DNA from 2 places in the Cronobacter universalis NCTC 9529 genome. Region 2 is predicted to be linked to the other one. Evidence: predicted binding sites of a transcription regulator. Region 2 holds the regulator's gene; the other holds the start of a gene.
What was found. Region 2 encodes PhoB, which activates phosphate uptake and scavenging genes when phosphate is short. Its sites were predicted from a motif close to CTGTCATAAAACTGNCNNAT; they were not measured.
Positions count from the first base shown of each region.

Region 1: a site for PhoB is predicted at 8,633-8,652, ahead of pstS (phosphate ABC transporter substrate-binding protein PstS). Genes of this name have one in related genera too.

Region 1 covers NZ_CP012257.1:4,278,882-4,291,086, forward strand. The annotation lists gene atpA (F0F1 ATP synthase subunit alpha) at 1-939, shown strand, start outside; gene atpG (F0F1 ATP synthase subunit gamma) at 990-1,853, shown strand; gene atpD (F0F1 ATP synthase subunit beta) at 1,880-3,262, shown strand; gene AFK65_RS19800 (F0F1 ATP synthase subunit epsilon) at 3,283-3,702, shown strand; gene glmU (bifunctional UDP-N-acetylglucosamine diphosphorylase/glucosamine-1-phosphate N-acetyltransferase GlmU) at 4,045-5,415, shown strand; gene glmS (glutamine--fructose-6-phosphate transaminase (isomerizing)) at 5,643-7,472, shown strand; gene AFK65_RS19820 (hypothetical protein) at 7,552-8,169, shown strand; gene AFK65_RS19825 (hypothetical protein) at 8,214-8,540, opposite strand; gene pstS (phosphate ABC transporter substrate-binding protein PstS) at 8,739-9,779, shown strand; gene pstC (phosphate ABC transporter permease PstC) at 9,918-10,877, shown strand; gene pstA (phosphate ABC transporter permease PstA) at 10,877-11,767, shown strand; gene pstB (phosphate ABC transporter ATP-binding protein PstB) at 11,818-12,205, shown strand, end outside.
Region 2 covers NZ_CP012257.1:1,060,386-1,072,590, forward strand. The annotation lists gene sbcC (exonuclease subunit SbcC) at 1-830, opposite strand, end outside; gene sbcD (exonuclease subunit SbcD) at 827-2,041, opposite strand; gene phoB (phosphate response regulator transcription factor PhoB) at 2,240-2,929, shown strand; gene phoR (phosphate regulon sensor histidine kinase PhoR) at 2,952-4,265, shown strand; gene brnQ (branched-chain amino acid transporter carrier protein BrnQ) at 4,664-5,983, shown strand; gene proY (proline-specific permease ProY) at 6,054-7,421, shown strand; gene malZ (maltodextrin glucosidase) at 7,590-9,407, shown strand; gene AFK65_RS04855 (DUF2339 domain-containing protein) at 9,492-12,197, shown strand; gene AFK65_RS04860 (DUF3999 family protein) at 12,194-12,205, shown strand, end outside.

The sequences.
Region 1 (12,205 bases), 1.1 Mb from region 2:
GCGTCCACCATTTCTAACGTGGTTCGTAAACTGGAAGAGCACGGCGCGCTGTCCAACACCATCGTTGTGGTCGCGACGGCTTCTGAATCCGCTGCGCTGCAATACCTGGCGCCGTATGCCGGTTGCGCGATGGGCGAATACTTCCGCGACCGCGGCGAAGACGCGCTGATCGTTTACGATGACCTGTCTAAACAGGCTGTTGCTTACCGTCAGGTTTCCCTGCTGCTCCGTCGTCCGCCAGGACGTGAAGCATTCCCGGGCGACGTGTTCTACCTCCACTCCCGTCTGCTGGAGCGCGCATCCCGCGTTAACGCGGAATACGTTGAGAACTTCACCAAGGGTGAAGTGAAAGGTAAAACCGGCTCCCTGACCGCGCTGCCGATCATCGAAACCCAGGCGGGTGACGTTTCCGCGTTCGTTCCGACCAACGTAATTTCCATTACCGATGGTCAGATCTTCCTGGAAACCAACCTGTTTAACTCCGGTATTCGTCCGGCGGTTAACCCGGGTATCTCCGTATCGCGTGTGGGTGGTGCTGCTCAGACCAAGATCATCAAGAAACTGTCCGGTGGTATTCGTACCGCGCTGGCGCAGTATCGTGAACTGGCGGCGTTCTCTCAGTTCGCCTCCGATCTGGACGAAGCAACCCGTAAGCAGCTGAGCCACGGCCAGAAAGTCACTGAACTGCTCAAGCAGAAACAGTACGCGCCGATGTCTGTTGCACAGCAGGGCCTGGTCCTGTTCGCGGCGGAACGCGGTTACCTCGAAGACGTGGAACTGGCGAAAATCGGTAGCTTCGAAGCCGCTCTGCTGGCTTACGCTGACCGTGATCACGCTCCGCTGATGCAAGAGATTAACCAGAACGGTGGCTATAACGATGAGATCGAAGGCAAGCTGAAAAGCCTCCTCGACTCCTTCAAAGCAACCCAGTCCTGGTAACGTCTGGCGGCTTGCTGTAAGGCAAGCCGCAAGGCATTGAGGAGAAGCTCATGGCCGGCGCAAAAGAGATACGTAGTAAGATCGCAAGCGTCCAGAACACGCAAAAGATCACTAAAGCGATGGAGATGGTCGCCGCTTCCAAAATGCGTAAATCGCAGGATCGCATGGCGGCCAGCCGTCCTTATGCAGATACCATGCGCAAAGTGATTGGTCACCTTGCTACCGGTAATCTGGAATACAAACACCCTTACCTGGAAGAACGCGACGTTAAGCGCGTGGGCTACCTGGTGGTGTCGACTGACCGTGGTCTGTGCGGCGGCTTGAACATCAACCTGTTCAAGAAACTGCTGGCGGATATGAAAGCATGGTCCGATAAAGGCGTTCAGTGCGATATCGCAATGATCGGCTCTAAAGGCGTTTCTTTCTTCAATTCAGTAGGCGGCAACATTGTGGCGCAGGTCACCGGCATGGGGGACAACCCTTCCCTGTCCGATCTGATTGGCCCGGTTAAAGTGATGTTGCAGGCTTATGATGAAGGCCGTCTGGACAAGCTTTACGTTGTCAGCAACAAATTTATTAACACCATGTCTCAGGCTCCGACCATTACTCAGCTGCTGCCGCTGCCGGCATCAGAAGACGATGAGTTGAAGCACAAATCCTGGGATTACCTGTACGAACCCGATCCGAAGGCGCTGCTGGATACCCTGCTGCGTCGCTATGTCGAATCGCAGGTTTATCAGGGTGTGGTTGAAAACCTGGCCAGCGAGCAGGCCGCACGAATGGTGGCGATGAAAGCCGCAACCGATAATGGCGGCAGCCTGATTAAAGAGCTGCAGTTGGTGTACAACAAAGCTCGTCAGGCCAGCATTACTCAGGAACTCACCGAGATCGTCTCGGGGGCCGCCGCGGTTTAACCAGGTTATTTCGTAGAGGATTCAAGATGGCTACTGGAAAGATTGTCCAGGTAATCGGCGCCGTGGTGGACGTCGAGTTCCCTCAGGATGCCGTACCGAAAGTGTACGATGCCCTTGAGGTAACGAATGGTAATGAGCATCTGGTGCTGGAAGTCCAGCAGCAGCTCGGCGGCGGTATCGTACGTACCATCGCGATGGGCTCTTCCGACGGTCTGCGTCGCGGTCTGCCTGTTGCAGACCTTGAGCACCCGATCGAAGTGCCGGTAGGTAAAGCGACGCTGGGTCGTATCATGAACGTCCTGGGTCAGCCTATCGACATGAAAGGCGACATCGGCGAAGAAGAGCGTTGGGCGATTCACCGCGCGGCGCCGTCCTATGAAGAGCTGTCCAGCTCTCAGGAACTGCTGGAAACCGGCATCAAAGTTATCGACCTGATGTGCCCGTTCGCGAAGGGCGGTAAAGTAGGTCTGTTCGGTGGTGCTGGTGTAGGTAAAACCGTAAACATGATGGAGCTTATTCGTAACATCGCGATCGAGCACTCCGGTTACTCCGTGTTTGCGGGCGTGGGCGAACGTACCCGTGAAGGTAACGACTTCTACCACGAAATGACCGACTCCAACGTACTGGATAAAGTATCCCTGGTATACGGCCAGATGAACGAGCCGCCGGGAAACCGTCTGCGCGTTGCGCTGACCGGCCTGACCATGGCGGAGAAATTCCGTGACGAAGGTCGTGACGTTCTGCTGTTCGTCGACAACATCTACCGTTACACCCTGGCCGGTACTGAAGTATCCGCACTGCTGGGCCGTATGCCTTCAGCGGTAGGTTACCAGCCGACCCTGGCGGAAGAGATGGGCGTTCTGCAGGAGCGTATCACCTCCACCAAAACCGGTTCTATCACCTCCGTACAGGCGGTATACGTACCGGCGGATGACTTGACTGACCCGTCACCAGCCACCACCTTTGCGCACCTTGACGCAACCGTGGTACTGAGCCGTCAGATCGCGTCTCTGGGTATCTACCCGGCCGTTGACCCGCTGGATTCCACCAGCCGTCAGCTGGACCCGCTGGTAGTTGGTCAGGAGCACTACGACACCGCTCGCGGCGTACAGTCCATCCTGCAGCGTTACCAGGAACTGAAAGACATCATCGCCATCCTCGGTATGGACGAGCTGTCTGAAGAAGACAAACTGGTCGTTGCGCGTGCTCGTAAAATTCAGCGCTTCCTGTCCCAGCCGTTCTTCGTGGCAGAAGTCTTTACCGGCGCGCCGGGCAAATACGTATCGCTGAAAGACACTATCCGTGGCTTCAAAGGCATCATGGAAGGCGAATACGATCATCTGCCGGAGCAGGCGTTCTACATGGTTGGCTCCATTGATGAAGCCGTGGAAAAAGCCAAAAAACTTTAACGCCTTAATCGGAGGGTGATATGGCAATGACTTACCACCTGGATGTCGTCAGCGCAGAGAAACAGATGTTCTCTGGTCTGGTCGAGAAAATCCAGGTTACGGGTAGCGAAGGCGAGCTGGGTATCTACCCGGGCCACGCGCCGCTGCTCACCGCCATTAAGCCTGGTATGATCCGCATCGTGAAACAGCACGGCCACGAAGAGTATATTTATCTCTCCGGCGGCGTGCTGGAAGTGCAGCCGGGCACCGTAACCGTGCTGGCTGACACCGCGATTCGCGGCCAGGATCTCGACGAAGCGCGAGCCCTGGAAGCGAAGCGTAAAGCGGAAGACCATATCCGTAGCTCCCACGGTGACGTGGACTACGCTCAGGCTTCTGCTGAGCTGGCCAAGGCGATCGCCAAACTGCGCGTTATCGAGTTGACCAAAAAAGCGATGTAACACCGGCTTGAAAGTTAAAAAGCCAGCCTGGGCGACCCGGCTGGCTTTTTTATGGCGGTTTATCAGGCTCAATAAAAGCGAGTTTTGAACGTTTACCTGCGTTTACGCCGCTTTATTCCAGCTGCAAAAAAACGTCATCTCTTTGTTTTTATGAATGATACTGTGGGTAAAAGCGTTTACTCTCTCTTTTTGCGCCTTCCGGTGTGCGTTACGCGCCTGTATAACAGAGTAAAACAGGATAAAAGCGGCGATTTGCCAGCAGCCCGTTTTATGCTGAAAAATATGTAGAATTCCGGGCGCTAAATCGCTTTACTTCATTCACTTTCATAAGACAGGACGACTATGTCTAGCCATGCTATGAGCGTTGTGATCCTTGCCGCTGGCAAAGGCACGCGCATGTACTCCGATCTTCCAAAAGTGCTGCACACTCTGGCCGGGAAGCCGATGGTGCAACACGTGATTGACGCCGCAAAGCATGTCGGCGCGCAACATGTTCATCTGGTTTACGGTCATGGCGGCGATCTGCTGCAAAGCACCCTCAAAGACGCCTCGCTCAACTGGGTATTACAGGCCGAGCAGCTTGGCACCGGTCATGCGATGCAGCAGGCGGCGCCGTTCTTCAGCGACGATGAAGATGTGCTGATGCTCTACGGCGACGTTCCGCTGATCTCGGTTGATACCCTGCAACAGCTCTGCGCGGCGAAGCCGCAGGGCGGCATTGGCCTGTTAACCGTGAAGCTCGACGACCCGACCGGCTATGGCCGCATTACCCGTGAGAACGGAAAAGTCTCCGGGATCGTTGAGCATAAAGACGCCAGCGACGAGCAGCGTCAGATTAACGAAATCAACACCGGCATCCTGGTGGCCAACGGCGCGGATCTGAAACGCTGGCTGGCGAAGCTCGACAATAACAATGCCCAGGGCGAATACTACATCACCGACATCATCGCGATGGCCTGGAACGAAGGCCGCGAGATTGCCGCCGTGCATCCGCAGCGTTTAAGCGAAGTGGAAGGCGTGAACAACCGCCTGCAACTGGCGCGTCTTGAGCGCGTTTACCAGGCCGAGCAGGCGGAAAAACTGCTGCTGGCGGGCGTGATGCTGCGCGACCCGGCGCGTTTTGACCTGCGCGGCAGCCTGAAACACGGGCGCGATGTCGAAATTGACGCTAACGTCATTATTGAAGGCGATGTAGTGCTGGGCAATCGCGTGAAAATCGGCGCGGGCTGCGTGATTAAAAACAGCGTCATCGGCGATGACTGCGAAATCAGCCCTTACAGCGTGGTGGAAGACGCTCGTCTTGACGCCGCCTGCACCATCGGGCCGTTCGCGCGTCTGCGTCCGGGCGCGGAGCTTCTCGAAGGCGCGCATGTCGGCAACTTTGTCGAGATGAAAAAAGCGCGTCTGGGGAAAGGCTCGAAAGCGGGTCACCTGACTTATCTTGGCGATGCGGAGATTGGCGATAACGTTAATATCGGCGCGGGCACCATCACCTGTAACTATGATGGCGCGAACAAGCACAAGACGATTATCGGCGATGATGTGTTTGTCGGCTCCGATACCCAATTAGTCGCGCCGGTGACGGTGGCGAAAGGCGCGACCATCGCCGCAGGCACAACGGTGACGCGCGACATCGCGGAAAATGAGCTGGTGCTCACCCGCGTGCCGCAGGTACATAAGCAGGGCTGGCGTCGCCCGGTGAAGAAAAAATAAGTCATGTTTATGGTGGGTGCGCTTTGCCTGCCCGCCATACGTTTTTGTCGGCCGGATAGCAGTCATGCTCTGCGGCAGACGCGGGATGAGGGGATAACATAATCCTCCGCCCACAGGCAGTGCTAAAACGATAACCCCACTCTCTACAAGGCTCGGGGAGCCCGGAAAACGGGCAAATACAGGTCGGCGACAACGCATGGCGAAATGCCATTGTCAGGAAATTAATTATGTGTGGAATTGTTGGCGCTGTAGCGCAACGTGATATTGCTGAAATCCTTCTCGAAGGTTTGCGTCGTCTGGAGTACCGTGGCTATGACTCCGCCGGTCTCGCGGTTGTGGATAACGCGGGGCATATGACCCGTCTGCGCCGTCTGGGCAAAGTACAGATGCTGGTGCAGGCGGCGGAAGAACATCCGCTGCACGGCGGCACCGGTATCGCGCACACCCGCTGGGCGACCCACGGCGAACCGTCAGAAGGCAACGCGCACCCGCATGTCTCCGGACATATCGTGGTGGTGCATAACGGCATTATCGAAAACCACGAACCGCTGCGCGAACTGCTGAAAACGCGCGGCTATGAATTCGTTACCGAAACTGACACCGAAGTGATCGCGCACCTGGTGCACTGGGAGCTGGAGCAGGGCGGCACGCTGCGTGAAGCGGTGCTGCGCGCCATTCCTCAGCTGCGCGGCGCTTACGGCACCGTCATCATGGATAACCGCGATCCGAGCGTTCTGCTGGCGGCCCGTTCCGGCAGCCCGCTGGTGATTGGTCTTGGTGTGGGTGAGAACTTTATCGCTTCCGATCAGCTGGCGCTGCTGCCGGTCACCCGTCGCTTTATCTTCCTTGAAGAGGGGGATATCGCCGAAGTGACCCGCCGCTCCGTCGCGATTTTCAACACCCAGGGCGAAAGCGTCTCCCGCCCGGAAATCGAATCTAACGTGCAGTATGACGCCGGCGATAAAGGCATCTACCGCCACTACATGCAAAAAGAGATCTACGAACAGCCGAACGCGATTAAAAACACGCTGGCCGGGCGCATCAGCCACGGCGAGGTGGATTTAAGCGAGCTGGGTCCGAACGCTGACGAACTGCTCTCGCAGGTTGAGCATATTCAGATTGTCGCATGCGGCACCTCGTATAACTCCGGCATGGTCTCCCGCTACTGGTTTGAAGCGCTGGCAGGCGTGCCGTGCGATGTCGAAATCGCCTCGGAATTCCGCTATCGCAAATCCGCCGTGCGCCGCAACAGCCTGATGATCACGCTGTCGCAGTCCGGCGAAACCGCAGATACCCTCGCGGCGCTGCGTCTGTCCAAAGAGCTGGGCTATCTCGGTTCGCTGGCCATCTGTAACGTACCGGGCTCTTCCCTGGTGCGTGAGTCGTCGCTGGCGCTGATGACCAAAGCCGGTACGGAAATCGGCGTGGCGTCCACCAAAGCGTTTACCACGCAACTGACCGTATTGCTGATGCTGGTGGCGAAACTGAGCCGCCTGAAAGGCGCTGACGCCGCCATTGAGCATGATATCGTTCACGGCCTGCAGGCGCTGCCGAGCCGTATCGAGCAGATGCTCTCTCAGGACAAACGCATCGAGGCGCTGGCGGAAGATTTCTCCGACAAGCACCACGCGCTGTTCCTGGGCCGCGGCGATCAGTACCCGATCGCGCTGGAAGGCGCGCTGAAGCTCAAAGAGATCTCCTATATCCACGCCGAAGCCTATGCGGCGGGCGAGCTTAAGCACGGTCCGCTGGCGCTGATTGACGCCGATATGCCGGTTATCGTCGTGGCGCCGAACAACGAACTGCTGGAAAAACTGAAGTCCAACATCGAAGAAGTTCGCGCCCGTGGCGGCGTGCTGTATGTCTTCGCCGATCAGGATGCTGGTTTTAGCAGCAGCGACAACATGAACATCATCCCGATGCCGCATGTTGAAGAGGTTATCGCGCCGATCTTCTATACGGTTCCGCTGCAACTGCTGGCCTATCATGTCGCGTTGATCAAAGGCACCGACGTTGACCAGCCGCGTAACCTGGCGAAATCCGTTACGGTGGAATAACGCCTTCTCGCGCGTGTTATGCTCTGAAGAGGTTGCCGGAAGGCAGCCTCTTTTTTTTAACGTCACGGAAAGGGATGTTATGTCGCTAAAGCGCTTTCTCGCCGGTACGCGGTTTTATCAGCTCATTACCTACAGCGCAGAGGTGGATGACGATATCGCCCACCGCAGGCTGCATAAGCTCAAACTTAAAATGGCCGAGCGCCACGATCTGCCCGATGTCCGCATTATCGGCTCGCGCCGTTTCTGGCGAGTGCCGGTGGGGTGCGTCTATGCCATGGCATTGAGTGCCGTCCTCAATCTCGCCGCGCTGCGGCCCGCTTTTTCTGTGTTGTGGATACTCTCAGGCGTTATCTGGCTGGTGCTGCTGATACTCGTGACGTTGATGATAGAAAAAGGGCGGCGCCGCGGTTTGCAGCTGTTTCTCTACAGCGCGTTTTTTCATGCGGCGTTAAGCCTGGTAACGCTGGCTGCCGGATTGATCCTGTGTCCGCTCTCCGGTGTGTTCTGGCTCTGCTGGAGCGCGGGCGCGCTGCTGGTGTGGGCCGCCTGGCGTATGATGAACAGTGAGGAGATGTTCAGGCTGGGCCGCTGGTGTCTGGCGAACAAGATGCGACGCGCTCATACCAACGCCCTTCAGCGTCCGTCGGAAAAACGCGCCTTAAAACGGGCAAAACATCGCGATAAGCCTGACCGATAAAATGATTAAGCTCCCTGCCTGTCGCTATACAGGGAGCGCATCGCTTATTTAATCTTGCGTTTTAAATCGTCCAGCTCACGGGACAGCTTGTCGTTTTCCTGCTCCAGCGCCCGCACGCGATTTTCCAGATCGCTATCTTTTCTGTCGTCCGAATAGCGGTTTTGCTCTTTGCGCTTATACGCCTCGACGGCCTTTTCCACATCCGAGATATCGACGTTAGACGGTGCCACGACGCCATCGCCGGTAAATATCGTCACCGGCGCGCCGTGAATACGGGTACTGTGGTCATCCAGTTGAACCGGCGCGGCATAACTTATTGATGAAAAAGTAAGTAATGACGCTGCGGAGAAAAGTGACATTTTTTTTATCATTACGGCTATCCTTATAAATGACGGGCGGGTTGCGGAATTATAAAAGCATTATTATTCAGAAGGTTAAGTAAGACATTTCTGCATCTTTTTCATTGTCATAAAACTGTCATAATTCGTACATTTATCTGTCACCAAACTGTCCTACTTTGCTCACCGTAGCCACGAAACAATAAATTACGAACACCAGCAGGAGACATTATGAAAGTTATGCGTACCACCGTCGCAACTGTTGTCGCCGCGACCTTATCTCTGAGCGCTTTTTCCGCATTCGCGGCAGCAAGTCTGACTGGCGCGGGCGCAACATTCCCGGCGCCGGTGTATGCCAAATGGGCGGATACCTACCAGAAAGAAACGGGTAACAAGGTAAACTACCAGGGTATCGGCTCCTCCGGTGGCGTTAAACAAATCATTGCTAACACGGTTGATTTTGGTGCTTCTGACGCGCCGCTTTCTGACGAAAAATTACAGCAAGAAGGTCTTTTCCAGTTCCCGACCGTGATCGGCGGCGTGGTGCTGGCGGTTAACCTGCCGGGCTTCAAGTCTGGCGAGCTGGTGCTGGATGGCAAAACCCTCGGCGACATCTACCTTGGCAAAATCAAGAAGTGGGATGACGAGGCGATCGCCAAACTGAACCCGGGCAAAAAACTGCCTTCTCAGAATATCGCCGTGGTGCGCCGCGCTGACGGTTCCGGTACGTCCTTCGTCTTCACCAGCTATCTCGCGAAAGTGAACGACGAGTGGAAATCCAAAATCGGCTCTGGCTCTACCGTTAACTGGCCGACCGGTCTTGGCGGTAAAGGTAACGACGGTATCGCCGCGTTCGTACAGCGTCTGCCGGGCTCTATCGGTTACGTGGAGTACGCGTACGCCAAGCAGAACAACCTGACCTACACCAAACTGGTTTCCGCTGACGGCAAACCGGTCGCGCCGACCGAAGAGAGCTTCGCCAACGCCGCCAAAGGCGCTGACTGGAGCAAATCCTTCGCGCAGGATCTGACCAACCAGAAAGGCGACGACGCGTGGCCAATCACATCTACCACTTTCATTCTGGTTCACAAAGAGCAGAAGAAACCTGAGCAGGGCGCCGAAGTGCTGAAGTTCTTCGACTGGGCCTACAAGTCAGGCGCGAAACAGGCGAATGACCTGGATTACGCCTCTCTGCCGGACAGCGTGGTTGAGCAGGTTCGCGCCGCATGGAAGACCAACGTGAAAGACAGCAGCGGTAAAGCGCTGTATTGATCGAGATTTACCGATGATGGCGGATGGCGCTTCGCTTATCCGCCCTACAAAAATCCGGTAACATGCTGTTTTTGTAGGCCCGGTACGCATCACGCTGCCGGGCATCATTCAAAACAGAGTTTAACTGAAGAGTGAAATATGGCTGCCACCAAGCCTGTATTTAACCCCCCCGGTAAAAAGGGCGATATGATTTTCAGCGCGCTGGTTCGTCTGGCTGCGCTGATTGTGCTATTGCTGCTGGGCGGCATTATCGTCTCCCTTATCTTCTCCTCCTGGCCAAGCATCCAGAAATTTGGTTTTTCCTTCCTCTGGACCAAAGAGTGGGATGCCCCTAATGATATCTACGGCGGGCTGGTGCCGATTTACGGCACGCTGGTGACCTCGTTTATCGCGTTGCTGATAGCGGTTCCCGTAAGCTTTGGCATCGCGCTGTTCCTGACTGAACTGGCGCCTGGCTGGCTGAAGCGTCCGCTGGGTATCGCCATTGAACTGCTGGCTGCTATCCCGAGTATCGTGTACGGCATGTGGGGGCTGTTTATCTTCGCCCCGCTGTTCGCGACCTATTTCCAGGAGCCGGTCGGCAACGTACTTTCTGCGATCCCGTTTATCGGCGCGCTCTTTTCGGGCCCGGCGTTCGGTATCGGCATCCTGGCGGCGGGCGTCATTCTCGCCATCATGATCATCCCTTACATCGCCGCGGTTATGCGTGATGTGTTCGAACAGACCCCGGTGATGATGAAAGAGTCGGCTTATGGCATCGGCTGCACCACCTGGGAAGTTATCTGGCGCATCGTCCTGCCGTTTACCAAAAACGGGGTGATCGGCGGCGTCATGCTCGGTCTCGGCCGCGCGCTCGGCGAAACCATGGCGGTGACGTTTATCATCGGCAACACCTACCAGCTAGACAGCCCGTCGCTCTATATGCCGGGCAACAGCATCACCTCGGCGCTGGCGAATGAGTTCGCCGAAGCGGAATCCGGGCTGCATGTGGCGGCGCTGATGGAGCTGGGCCTGATCCTCTTTGTGATCACCTTTATCGTGCTGGCCATCTCCAGGCTGATGATTATGCGTCTGGCGAAAAACGAGGGGGCGCGCTAATGGCGACGATGGAACTGCAAAACACCACGGAGCTTGCGGAATCTCGCCGCAAAATGCAGGCGAAGCGGCGTATGAAAAACCGCATCGCCCTCACGCTCTCTATGGCGACGATGGCGTTCGGCCTGTTCTGGCTTATCTGGATCTTAATCTCCACGGTATCGCGCGGGTTTGACGGTATGTCGCTGGCGCTGTTTACCGAGATGACGCCGCCGCCGAACACCGCGGGCGGCGGGCTGGCGAACGCGCTGGCGGGCAGCGGCCTGCTGATCCTGTGGGCGACGGTTATCGGTACGCCGCTGGGCATCATGGCGGGTATCTATCTTGCGGAATATGGCCGCAAGTCGTTTCTCGCGGAAGTCATCCGCTTTATTAACGACATTCTGCTTTCGGCGCCGTCTATCGTCGTCGGGCTGTTCGTCTACACCATCGTGGTGGCGCAGATGGAACATTTCTCCGGCTGGGCGGGCGTGATTGCGCTGGCGCTGTTACAGGTGCCGATTGTTATCCGCACCACCGAGAACATGCTCAAGCTGGTGCCGGACAGTCTGCGTGAAGCGGCCTACGCGCTCGGCACGCCGAAGTGGAAGATGATCTCCGCCATTACGCTTAAAGCCTCCGTGTCGGGCATCCTGACCGGCGTGCTGCTGGCGGTCGCGCGTATCGCGGGCGAAACCGCGCCGCTGCTCTTTACCGCGCTCTCTAACCAGTTCTGGAGCACGGACATGATGCAGCCTATCGCCAACCTGCCGGTGACGATTTTCAAATTCGCCATGAGCCCGTTCGCCGAATGGCAAGAGCTGGCCTGGGCAGGCGTGCTGATTATCACCCTTTGCGTACTGCTGCTGAACATCCTGGCGCGCGTGCTGTTCGCCAAACGTAAACACGGTTAATTTTTTGACGGCGTGGCGTTTCGCGACGCCGGATAAGGAAAACGATTGAGATGAGTATGGTTAACACGGCCCCGAGCAAGCTTCAGGTTCGCGATTTGAACTTTTACTACGGGAAATTCCATGCCCTGAAAAACATCAGCCTGGATATCGCCAAAAACGAAGTGACCGCGTTTATCGGCCCGTCTGGCTGCGGTAAATCCACGCTGCTGCGTACCTTCAACAAAATGTTTGAGCTCTACCCGGAGCAGCGCGCGGAAGGCGAAATCCTGCTGGATGGCGAAAACATTCTGAACCACTCCCAGGATATCGCGCTGCTGCGCGCGAAAGTGGGCATGGTATTCCAGAAGCCGACGCCGTTTCCGATGTCGATTTACGACAACATCGCGTTTGGCGTGCGTCTGTTTGAAAAACTCTCCCGCGCCGATATGGACGAGCGCG
Region 2 (12,205 bases):
GCGGCGGCCTGTAGTGCTTGATCCGCCGCCGCCGCCGCATGGCGCGCCGCGTCGAGCGCGCTGGCAAGCGCGGTGCGCTGCGTCAGCCACAGGTGTTCTTGCTGTAACTGGCGCTGGCGGGCGAGCAGCGTTTTTTCCTCGTCAGTGAGCGCCTGCAAACCTGTGGTTAAGCTTTCCCGTTGCGCTTCGTCCAGCAGGCGCACGCCCTGCGCCTGCGATTCGAGCTTCTCAAGCTGGCTGCGGGCTTCTTTATGCTGTTCGAAAATACGCGCCGAGACCTGGCCGTAGATTTCCGTGCCGGTCAGCTCTTCCAGCAGTTCGGCGCGCGCTTTTGCTTCGGCATTGAGAAAGGCGGCGAACTGCCCCTGCGAGAGCATCATCGAACGGGTGAAACGGTCGTAATCCAGCCCCGTCAGCGCGGCAATTCTGTCGAGTTTGTCTTTGATTTTATCGGCGACGATTTTACCGTCTTCGCAGCGCGCCAGCTCTACGCGCGGCGCCTGTAAATTGCCATCTGGCTGGCCGCGCGCGCGGCTCTGGCTCCAGAAGGCGCGCCAGGCGACGCCTTTGACTTCAAACTCCACTTCCGCCAGACACTCGGCGGTGTCGCGCGTCATCAGGTCATTCTGGCTTTGCGACAGCGCGTTCAGGCGCGGCGTGCGGTGGTAGAGCGCAAGGCAGATGGCATCCAGCAGCGTGGTTTTGCCCGCGCCGGTCGGGCCGGTAATGGCGAAGAGTCCGTTGCTTGCGAACGGTTCAGCGGTAAAGTCGATTTTCCATTCGCCTTTCAGCGAATTCAGGTTTTTCAGCCGCAGGGTTAAGATTTTCATGCCTCGTCCTCCTCGTGCAGGCTCTCCAGCGTGCGGGCGAAGAGCGTGCGCAGGCGCGCTTTCTCCGGCTCCTCCAGCGCTTCCAGCTCCAGGCGGCGCTCAAACACCTCTTCCGGCCCCAGCTCGCTGAGCGTTTCGGTGCTGAGCGTGCCGAGCGCGCGCTCGCGCATTTCGCGGCTGCGGCGCAGAAGGACGACCTCCACCGGCAGGCTTTCGGTGAGCAGGCTTATCTGACGGTGCATATCATGCAGAAACTCGGCGGTGTCGATTTCGATATCGAGCCAGACTTTCGGCTCGTCCGGCGCGTCGCGCCACTGTTCGAGCTGCGCGGTAATGGACTCCAGGCTGCCTTTCAGCACCGCCAGCGGCTGGCTGACCGGCACCGGCAGGGCCGTGACGTCGCGCAGTTTGCCGTCGGCGAACTCCACCAGATAAACGCTTTTCTCTTTGCCGGTTTCATCAAAGCTCAGCGCAATCGGCGAGCCGCTGTAGCGGATATGCTCGCAGCCCGCCACTTTCTGGGCGCGGTGGATATGCCCGAGCGCGATATAATCGGCGGGCGGAAAGCGGTCCGCCGGGAAGGCGTCGAGCGTGCCTATATAGATGTCGCGCACCGCGTCACTTTTGGTCACGCCGACGGTGGTAAGATGGCCGGTCGCGATAACAGGCAGGTTGCGCTCGCCGCGAAGCGCGCAGGCGGCCTCATAGCTTTGCTGATAGTGCAGGCTGATGGCCTCCAGCAACTGCTGCTGTTTTTCACGACCCGACTGCCCGCCAAGGCTTCGCAGCACGTCGCGCGGGCGCAAAAACGGCACCGGGCAGAGCACCGCGCCCGGCTCGCCGTCGCGGCGGTATAAGAGAGTGGCCTGCGTTTCTGGCGTGAGCTGAGCGCTGGCGATAACCTGCGTGTTCAGGCAGGCCAGCAGTTCGCGGGATTCATTGAGCGTCGCGACCGAATCGTGGTTGCCGCCGAGCACGATAAGCGGGCAGTTCGCCGCCTGAAGTTTGACGACAAAGCGGTTGTAGAGCTCGCGCGCGTAGCTTGGCGGCGCGCCGGTATCGAAGATGTCGCCCGCGACGATGATGGCGTCCACCTGATGCGCTATCGCGGCGTTCAGCAGCCAGTCGAGAAAGGCTTCATGTTCGGCGGCGCGGCTTTTGGCGTAAAAATTTTGACCAAGATGCCAGTCTGAGGTATGCAGAATACGCATGGGATGCCCTGTGGCGAAAAAGCGAGAAGGGGATTATAAACATCCAGTACCGCGGGTGTCCTGTTTCGTCGCGCCGCCGGGTTTTTCCCGGCGTGCTGACAGGTCATCTTACGGTCATCTTTTTCATAAATCTGTCATAAATCTGACGCATAATGGCGCCGCATAACATACTGTTTACTTTATTTAACAGGGCGAATCATGGCGAGACGTATTCTGGTCGTTGAAGATGAAGCACCTATCCGCGAGATGGTGTGTTTCGTACTGGAACAAAACGGCTTCCAGCCGGTGGAAGCGGAAGATTATGACAGTGCGGTGAATCAACTCAATGAGCCCTGGCCCGATCTGATTTTGCTGGACTGGATGCTGCCCGGCGGATCGGGGATCCAGTTTATTAAACATATCAAACGCGAAGCGCTGACCCGCGAGATCCCTGTGGTGATGCTGACCGCGCGCGGCGAGGAAGAAGATCGCGTGCGTGGGCTGGAAACGGGCGCCGACGATTACATTACCAAACCGTTCTCCCCGAAAGAGCTGGTGGCGCGTATTAAAGCGGTCATGCGCCGTATCTCGCCGATGGCGGTGGATGAAGTCATCGAAATGCAGGGCTTAAGCCTCGATCCGTCATCGCACCGGGTGATGACCGGCGAAAGTCCTCTCGATATGGGGCCGACTGAATTCAAGCTGTTACATTTCTTTATGACGCACCCGGAGCGCGTTTACAGCCGCGAACAGTTGCTGAATAACGTCTGGGGCACCAACGTGTATGTGGAAGATCGTACCGTGGATGTGCATATCCGTCGCCTGCGTAAGGCGCTGGAACAGAGCGGTCATGACAGAATGGTACAAACGGTGCGCGGTACGGGTTATCGGTTCTCAACCCGTTTTTAAACCCAAAACAGGAGTGTGACGCGTGCTGGAACGGCTGTCATGGAAAAGACTGGTGCTGGAGCTGTTTTTTTGCTGTATTCCGGCGCTGGTGCTCGGGGCGATATTCGGCTATCTGGCATGGTTTTTACTGGCGGCGGTGACCGGATTGCTTATCTGGCATTTCTGGAATTTGTTGCGCCTCTCCTGGTGGCTGTGGGTCGATCGCAGCATGACGCCGCCGCCCGGCAGCGGCAGCTGGGAGCCGCTGCTCTACGGCCTGCACCAGATGCAGTTGCGCAATAAGAAACGCCGCCGCGAACTGGGCAATCTTATCAAACGCTTTCGCAGCGGCGCGGAATCCCTGCCGGACGCCGTGGTGCTGACCACGGAAGAGGGCGTCATCTTCTGGTGCAACGGTCTTGCGCAACAGCTGCTTGGCCTGCGCTGGCCTGACGATAACGGCCAGAACATCTTAAACCTGCTGCGCTACCCGGAATTCACCAGCTATCTGCGCGGCCAGGAGTTTAACCGGCCACTGCATCTGGTGCTCAACAACGGGCGTCATCTTGAATTTCGCGTGATGCCGTACAGCGAAGATCAGCTGTTAATGGTGGCGCGCGACGTCACGCAGATGCATCAGCTCGAAGGGGCGCGGCGTAACTTTTTCGCGAACGTCAGCCATGAGTTGCGCACGCCGCTGACCGTCTTGCAGGGTTATCTGGAGATGATGCACGAGCAGACGCTCGAAGGGCCGCTGCGTGAAAAAGCGCTGCATACGATGCGCGAGCAGACCTTCCGTATGGAAGGGCTGGTGAAACAGCTACTTACGCTTTCGAAAATCGAGGCGGCGCCCGCGATGCAACTCAACGAAACGATAGACGTGCCGCTGATGCTGCGGGTGGTGGAGCGCGAAGCGCAGACGCTGAGCCAGCAGAAGCATACCTTCACGTTTGAGGTCGATCCGCAGCTCAAAGTGCTCGGCAACGACGAGCAGTTGCGCAGCGCGATTTCAAACCTGGTCTATAACGCGGTCAACCATACGCCCGAGGGCACGCACATTACGGTGCGCTGGGAGCATGTGGCGAACGGCGCGCGTTTTAGCGTGGCCGACACCGGGCCGGGGATCGCCGCGGAGCATATTCCGCGCCTCACCGAGCGATTCTATCGCGTGGATAAGGCGCGCTCGCGCCAGACGGGCGGCAGCGGGCTGGGGCTTGCGATTGTGAAACATGCGCTGACGCACCACGACGCGCGTCTGGAGATTGAAAGTACGCCAGGCAAAGGCACCACGTTTTCGTTCCTTCTGCCGGAGCGGCTGATTGTGACATCGCCCGCCAGAACCGTTTCTGCGGTTTAATTCGTAAAGCTTCCTTTCCAAGGCCAGCCATAAGCTGGCCTTATTCATTTTTTCATCGCCTTTGAACGCTTTTTTCAGCGTTTGGCGCTTTTTTGCTCGCGCGAATCGCCGGAGGTTTTTTACGATTTCAGATTTTATCACTGCCCTGAAACTTAGATCTGGCATAAAGGTCTGGTTTTACGATCCCGTCTTGCCTTTAAACGTTATAAGCGTTTAAATTGCGCCCCTGCTCTTGCCAGACCGACTGTTTTTACGGGGTAAATCGAAAAACAATTCTTCGCCAGCGTAATCGGGAAGCATATCCCGCTGTCAGCCCTGGAAATAGCGGCGTTTTCGTCAGGTGACTGGCGGTAAAAAATTATTCAATTTCAACACCACATCCACAGGCAGTAAATCTTATGACCCATCACTTAAAATCGCGCGACATTATCGCACTGGGGTTTATGACCTTTGCGCTGTTCGTTGGCGCGGGCAATATCATTTTCCCTCCCATGGTTGGTTTGCAGGCCGGTCCGCATGTCTGGATGGCGGCGATCGGCTTTCTGATCACGGCCGTTGGTCTGCCTGTGCTGACCGTGGTGGCGCTGGCGAAAGTCGGCGGCGGCGTTGACAGCCTGAGCCATCCGATTGGCCGCGTGGCGGGCATTCTGCTGGCGACCGTCTGCTATCTGGCCGTCGGGCCGCTGTTCGCCACACCGCGCACCGCGACCGTGTCGTTTGAAGTGGGTATTGCGCCGCTCACCGGCGACGGTGCGCTGCCGCTGCTCATCTACAGCCTGGTCTATTTCGCGCTGGTGATTCTGGTGTCGCTCTATCCGGGCAAACTGCTGGATACCGTGGGCAACTTCCTGGCGCCGCTGAAAATCATCGCGCTGGTGGTGCTGTCTGTAGCGGCGATTGTCTGGCCGGCGGGCGATATCAGCGTGGCGACAGAGACCTATCAGAAAGCGGCGTTCTCCAACGGCTTCGTGAACGGTTATCTGACGATGGATACGCTCGGCGCGATGGTGTTCGGGATTGTTATCGTCAACGCGGCCCGTTCGCGCGGCGTGTCTGATTCTCGTCTACTGACGCGCTACACCATTTTCGCGGGCCTGATGGCGGGCGTCGGCCTGACGCTGCTCTACCTGGCGCTGTTCCGTCTCGGCTCTGACAGCGCGACGCTTGTTGATCAATCCGCGAACGGCGCGGCGATTCTGCATGCGTATGTTCAGCACACCTTTGGCGGCGCGGGCAGCTTCCTGCTGGCGGCGCTGATCTTCCTGGCGTGCATGGTGACGGCGGTCGGCCTGACCTGCGCCTGCGCCGAGTTTTTCGCGCAGTACCTGCCGCTCTCTTACCGCGCGCTGGTGTTTATTCTGGGGCTCTTCTCCATGGTGGTGTCGAACCTTGGCTTAAGCCAGCTGATTCAGTTCTCTATTCCGGTGCTGACGGCCATCTATCCGCCGTGTATCGCACTCGTTGTACTGAGCTTTACCCGCGGCTGGTGGCATAATTCGGGCCGTGTTATCGCCCCGGCGATGGCGGTCAGTCTGCTGTTCGGTTTGATTGATGGGGTGAAAGCCTCGGCAATAAGCGGTATCCTTCCGGCCTGGACTCAGAAACTGCCGATGGCGGATCAGGGGCTGGCCTGGCTGCTGCCGACCGTCGCGATTGCGCTGGCGGCGGCGGTCTGGGATCGTACGGCCGGACGGAGCGTGACTTCCACCGCACACTGATCGTCGGTTGATTGTTGAACCACGGGGCCTGGCTCCGTGGTTTTTTATTGTATGACGTGGTACTGGAAAGATGGAAAACGAGAACAAGCTCAAGCGCGGATTGAGTACAAGACACATCCGCTTTATGGCGCTGGGTTCAGCGATTGGCACCGGCCTGTTTTACGGCTCGGCGGACGCCATCAAAATGGCGGGCCCGAGCGTACTGCTGGCTTACATCATTGGCGGCGTGGCGGCGTATATCATCATGCGCGCGCTCGGCGAGATGTCAGTACATAACCCGGCGGCGAGCTCATTCTCTCGCTATGCGCAGGATAACCTCGGCCCGCTCGCAGGCTATATCACCGGCTGGACCTACTGCTTTGAAATCCTGATCGTCGCCATCGCCGACGTTACCGCGTTCGGCATCTATATGGGCGTCTGGTTCCCGACGGTGCCGCACTGGGTCTGGGTGCTGAGCGTGGTGCTTATCATCTGCGCCATTAACCTGATGAGCGTGAAAGTGTTCGGCGAGCTGGAGTTCTGGTTCTCGTTCTTTAAAGTCGCCACCATTATCATCATGATCGCGGCCGGTATCGGCATCATCATCTGGGGTATCGGCAACGGCGGCCAGCCGACCGGCATCCATAATCTCTGGAGTAACGGCGGCTTCTTCGCGAACGGCTGGATTGGCACCGTGATGGCGCTGCAAATGGTGATGTTCGCCTACGGCGGCATTGAGATTATCGGCATTACCGCTGGTGAAGCCAAAGATCCGGCCACATCGATTCCGCGCGCCATTAACTCCGTACCGCTGCGTATTCTGGTGTTCTACGTCGGCACGCTGTTCGTGATTATGTCCATCTATCCGTGGAATGAAGTCGGCACCAACGGCAGCCCGTTTGTACTGACGTTCCAGCATATGGGGATAACCGTTGCGGCGGGCATTCTGAATTTCGTGGTGCTGACGGCCTCGCTGTCGGCGATTAACAGCGATGTCTTCGGCGTGGGCCGTATGCTGCACGGCATGGCCGAGCAGGGCAGCGCGCCGAAAGTGTTCGCCAAAACCTCGCGCCGCGGCATTCCGTGGGTGACGGTAGTGGTAATGTGCTTCGCGATGCTGCTGGCGGTGTACCTCAACTACATCATGCCGGAAAACGTCTTCCTGGTGATTGCGTCGCTCGCGACGTTTGCGACCGTCTGGGTCTGGATAATGATCCTGCTCTCGCAGGTGGCGTTCCGCCGCCGTCTGAGCGCGGATGAAGTCAACACGCTGAAATTCAAAGTGCCGGGCGGCGTGGCGACCACTATCGTCGGCCTGATCTTCCTGGCGTTTATCATCGCGCTGATTGGCTATCACCCGGATACCCGCATTTCGCTCTACGTCGGTTTCGCGTGGATTGCGCTGCTGCTGGTGGGCTGGGTGTTTAAACGCCGTCGCGACGCCCGACTTTCCGCATAACGCGCCCTTTCATCCCCGCCGCCTGGCGGGGATGTCATTTTCGCTCTACGCTCACTTCTGTTTCTCCGCCTCCCGTCTCCTCCCCCAATAAAGTCCAGAATGAGGAAGGCGCGCGGTTGCCCCTGTGGAAAGATGCGCCTGTTTTCTGTCGATTAAGGATCAAAGTGTATGTTGAATGCCTGGCATCTCCCCGTTGCGCCCTTTATTCACCGGCAGGGGGAGAAATTACTGATCACCCTCTGGCTTGCGGGCGACGCGCTGCCGGAAAAAGTTGTACTGCGTTACGAGCGCGATAACGAAGAAACGCCCTTTGAGATGAAGCGCCTGAGCGCCGCGCCGCATCCGCAGGTCAGCGCGTGGCAGGCGAGCATTCCGCTCGGCGACGGCCAGCCGCGCCGCCGCTACGGCTTTAAGCTCTTATGGGGCGATCGCCAGCAGTGGTTCAGCCCGCTGGGGCTGAGCGAGTTTCCGCCCGCCCGGCTGGCGCTCTTCGCCATCGACGCGCCGGATGACGGCCCGCAGTGGGTGCAGGATCAGGTTTTCTACCAGATCTTCCCGGACCGCTTCGCCCGCAGCACGCCGCGCGGGGCGCAGCAGGACAACATCTATTTTCACCACGCGCAGGGGCACGACATCATCCTGCGCGACTGGCACGAGCCGGTAAGCGCAGAGGCGGGCGGCTCGACGTTTTACGGCGGCGATCTCGACGGAATTTGTGAAAAACTGCCGTACCTGAAAAAGCTTGGCGTCACGGCGCTCTATCTCAACCCCATCTTTAGCGCGCCGAGCGTGCATAAATATGACACCGCCGATTATCGCCATGTCGATCCGCAGTTCGGCGGTGATGAAGCGCTGCTGCGCCTGCGCGAAAAAACGCGCGAGGCGGGTATGCGCCTGATTCTGGACGGCGTTTTTAACCACACCGGCGACACGCATCCGTGGTTCGATCGCCAGAACCACGGCGCGGACGGCGCCTGCCACCACCCGGACTCGCCGACGCGCAACTGGTACACCTTTGCCGATGATGGCCATGCTTTCTGCTGGCTCGGCTACGACAGCCTGCCGAAGCTCGATTTCGCCGAGCCTGGCGTGGTGGAGGAAATTTACGCGGGCGAAGAGAGCGTCGTGAAGCACTGGCTGAAAGCGCCCTGGAGCATCGACGGCTGGCGGCTTGATGTGGTGCATATGCTGGGTGAAAACGGCGGCGCGAAAGAGAACCTGCGCCACGTTGAGGGGATCACTCGCGCGGCCAAAGCGGTGAATCCGCAGGCGTTTGTCTTCGGCGAACATTTCGGCGACGCGCGCCAGTGGCTGCAAAACGACGCGGAAGATGCGGCCATGAACTACCGCGGTTTTACGACGCCGGTGTGGAGTTTTCTCGCGGGCGTGGATCAGGGGCTTGAGCCGCAGCGGCTTGACGCCGCCGACTGCGCCCGCTGGATGGATGAATACCGCGCCGCGCTCTCGCACCAGCAGCAGTTACGCATGTTCAACCAGCTCGACAGCCATGACACCGCGCGTTTTAAAACGGTCGCCAAAGGCGACCCGGCGCGCCTGCGGGCGGCGGTGGTGTGGCTTTTCTGCTGGCCCGGCGTGCCGTGCGTTTTCTATGGCGACGAAGTGGGCGTCGAGGGCGGCAACGATCCGTTCTGCCGTCAGCCGTTCCCGTGGGATAACGCGCAGCAGGACGGCGAACTGCTGGCGCTGTATCAGCGGCTCGCGCGCCTGCGTCATCGCAGCCGGGCGCTGCGTTCCGGCGCGTGCCAGGTGGCGTATGCGAAAGGCGACGTTTTTGTGTTTACGCGTGTCTTTCAGCAGGAGCGGGTGCTGGTGGCGCTGAACCGCGGCGCGGCCTGCGAAGTGACGCTGCCGTTCTCGCCGCTGCTTGACGATAAAACCTGGACGCGCGAAGAGGGCGACGGCGCGCTGGAAGGGCAGACGCTGCGGCTCGCCGCGGGCGCGGCGGTGATCCTGCATACACGATAAGCGTAACGAAACGCGGTAAAGGAATACCGCTTTTCATCGAGATATGGGAAAGTAGCCGCACTTCTGCCGCAGGGTCTGAAATCAATGGATGAGATTTTTGTATTTGCTGCTCTGATTGCGCTCTTCTGCGTGGTTGTGGTGCCGGTGATAGCCATCATGGCGCTAAAACGCAGCGCGCGTAACGAAACTGAACTTCATCGCCTGCGTGATCGCATAGAGACGCTGGAGGCGCGGCTCGCCGCGGCGTCGGCGCCGCCGGGTGTGGAAACCGTGCCGGTGACCACGCCTGCGCCGGAGCCTGCGCCCGTGATTGTCGCCCCGGAACCTGTGGCAGCGGCTGAGCCTGAACCGGCGCCGCAGACGGACGCGCCGCCGGTCTGGTCGCAGGCGGTGCGCAACGCGGCGAAAGCGCCTGCGCCCGCCGCCGCTACGCGCCATGAAACACCCGCGCCGGAACCGCGCCATGCCGCGGCGGGCGGACTGGTCTCCAGCCTGACGCGCTGGTTTATGCAGGGCAATCCGCTCGCCAAAATCGGCGTCATCCTGCTCTTTTTAGGCATTTCTTTTCTGCTGCGCTACAGCGTTGAGCGCGACATGCTGCCGCTTGAGCTGCGCGTGGCGGGCGCGGGCGTCGCCGCGCTGGTGCTGCTGGCGTTCGGCTGGCGGCTGCGCCGCAAAACGCCGGTCTATGCGCTCATCCTTCAGGGCGGCGCGGTGGGCGCGCTCTATATCACGATTTTCGGCGCGTTCCGGCTCTGGCAGATGTTGCCGATGCCGCTCGCCTTCGGCCTGATGCTGGTGGTGTGCGCCGCGAGCGTCGCGCTGGCGGTGCTGCAACGCGCGTTAAGCCTCGCGATGCTGGCGAGCCTCGGCGGCTATCTCGCGCCGCTGCTGCTCTCCACCGGCGGCGGCAGCCACATCGCGCTTTTCTCGTTCTATCTATTGTTGTCGGTGGGCATCGCCGCCGTCAGCGTCTGGCAGCACTGGCGCGAGCTTAATCTGCTTGGCCTGCTGTTTACCTTTGGCGTGGCGGGCCTGTGGGGCATTAACGGTTATCAGCCGGACGAGTGGCTGAGCTGTCAGCTCTTTCTCATCGCCAACGTTCTGCTCTTCGGCGTGGTCTGCGTGGCGCTGTCGCTGCGCGCGCAGGGACGCAAGAAAATCGTCGATGGCGTGATGCTGTTCGCGCCGCCGCTGGTCGGCTTTGGGATGCAGTATGCGATTACCCGCCACTGGACGTATGGCCCGGCGTTTTCGGCGCTCGGCTTCGGGCTGGTCTATTTACTGCTTGCGCGCGCCGCGCTGCGCCGCTATCCGCAGGAAGGGCGGATACTGGCGCTGGGCGGGCTGGCGCTTGGCGGCGCGTTTGTCACGCTCGCTATCCCGCTGGCGCTGTCGGCCCGCTGGACGGCACTCGCCTGGGCGCTGGAAGGGCTGGGGCTGCTGTGGTTTGGCATCCAGCAGGCCCAGCGGCGGATGAGCTACAGCGGCAGCGCGTTGCTTGCGCTTGCGGCGGCCAGCGCCGTTTACGCCTGGATTGACGGCATTACGCTACTGAACGCAGCGTTTATCAGCGCGGTGCTGGCACTCTGCTGGCTGGCGGGCGGCTGGCTGTGGCGCGAGCCGCAGCGGCAGGTGAGCCGGGCGCATCTTGGCGCGGGCATCGCCTTCTGGCTGGTGGCGCTGTTGCAGGCCGCCTGCTGGGCGTTTACGGATATCTCCCGAAGCCTGGCCCTGACGCTTGCGCTGCTGACGCTCTCCGCCTTGCTGTGGCGCGCGGCATCGCGCAAAGCGGCGTGGCCGGATCTCGCTTACGCCGTCTGGCTGCTGTGGCCGGGCATGGCGCTGATGCTGATTTATCAGATCGTTATCGACGGCTCGCTGGTGCTGGCGGGCTGGCACAGTCTGGTCTGGTGCCTGGCGCTGCCGTGCGCGCTCTGGCTGCTGCGCCGTGACGCCAGCGCGTTGCCGGTTCGCATCCAGCAGGGGCTGCATCTGTCGCTGTTCTGGATGCTGCTGTTTGCCGCAGGCGCGGAGACCTGGTGGTTTACCGACAGCCTGCCGTGGGGCAGCGGGGCGTGGCAGACCGGCATTATCCTCGCCGTCAGCGCCGCTATCGTATTGCTGGTGAACGGCGCGATCCGCCGCGGTCTGTGGCCGTGCGCGCAGTGGCCTGCGCTTTACAGCGGGCCAGGGCTGCTGCCGGTCGCGCCGGTGCTGGCATTTTTACTGCTTGCGGGCAACCTGATGAGCGGCGTAACAATCGACTGGCCGTACCTGCCGTTGATTAACCCGCTGGAGCTTGGCGCAGGTTTCGCGCTGCTGGCGGCGCTGAGCGGGTGGCGGCTGCTTACGCGCTTCTGGTCGCCGCTGTTACAGCAGGCGCAACCGTGGGCGCCGCTCGCCTGGTATGCGCTGCTGTTCTGGTGGGGCAACGGGCTGGTGCTGCGCACGCTCGCGTGGATCGGGGATATTCCGTGGCAGTCCGACGCGCTGTGGGATTCTCGTCTGGTCCAGACCACGTTCGCGCTGCTGTGGATGCTGCTGGCCCTGCTGGTGATGGTCAGCGCCACGCGCAAGGGCGCGCGGCAGGGATGGTTTTGCGGCGCGGGCCTGCTCGGCGTGGTGATTGTGAAGCTGATGCTGGTGGACAGCGCAGGCGGCGGCGGTCTGGCGCGCGCCGTGGCGTTTATCGGCGTCGCGGTGCTGGTGCTGATTGTCGGTTATTTCTCACCGCTGCCGCCGAAAGCGGCGCGGCCGGTCAATGCCCGTCAGGGAGAGGCAGAATGAAACAGTTA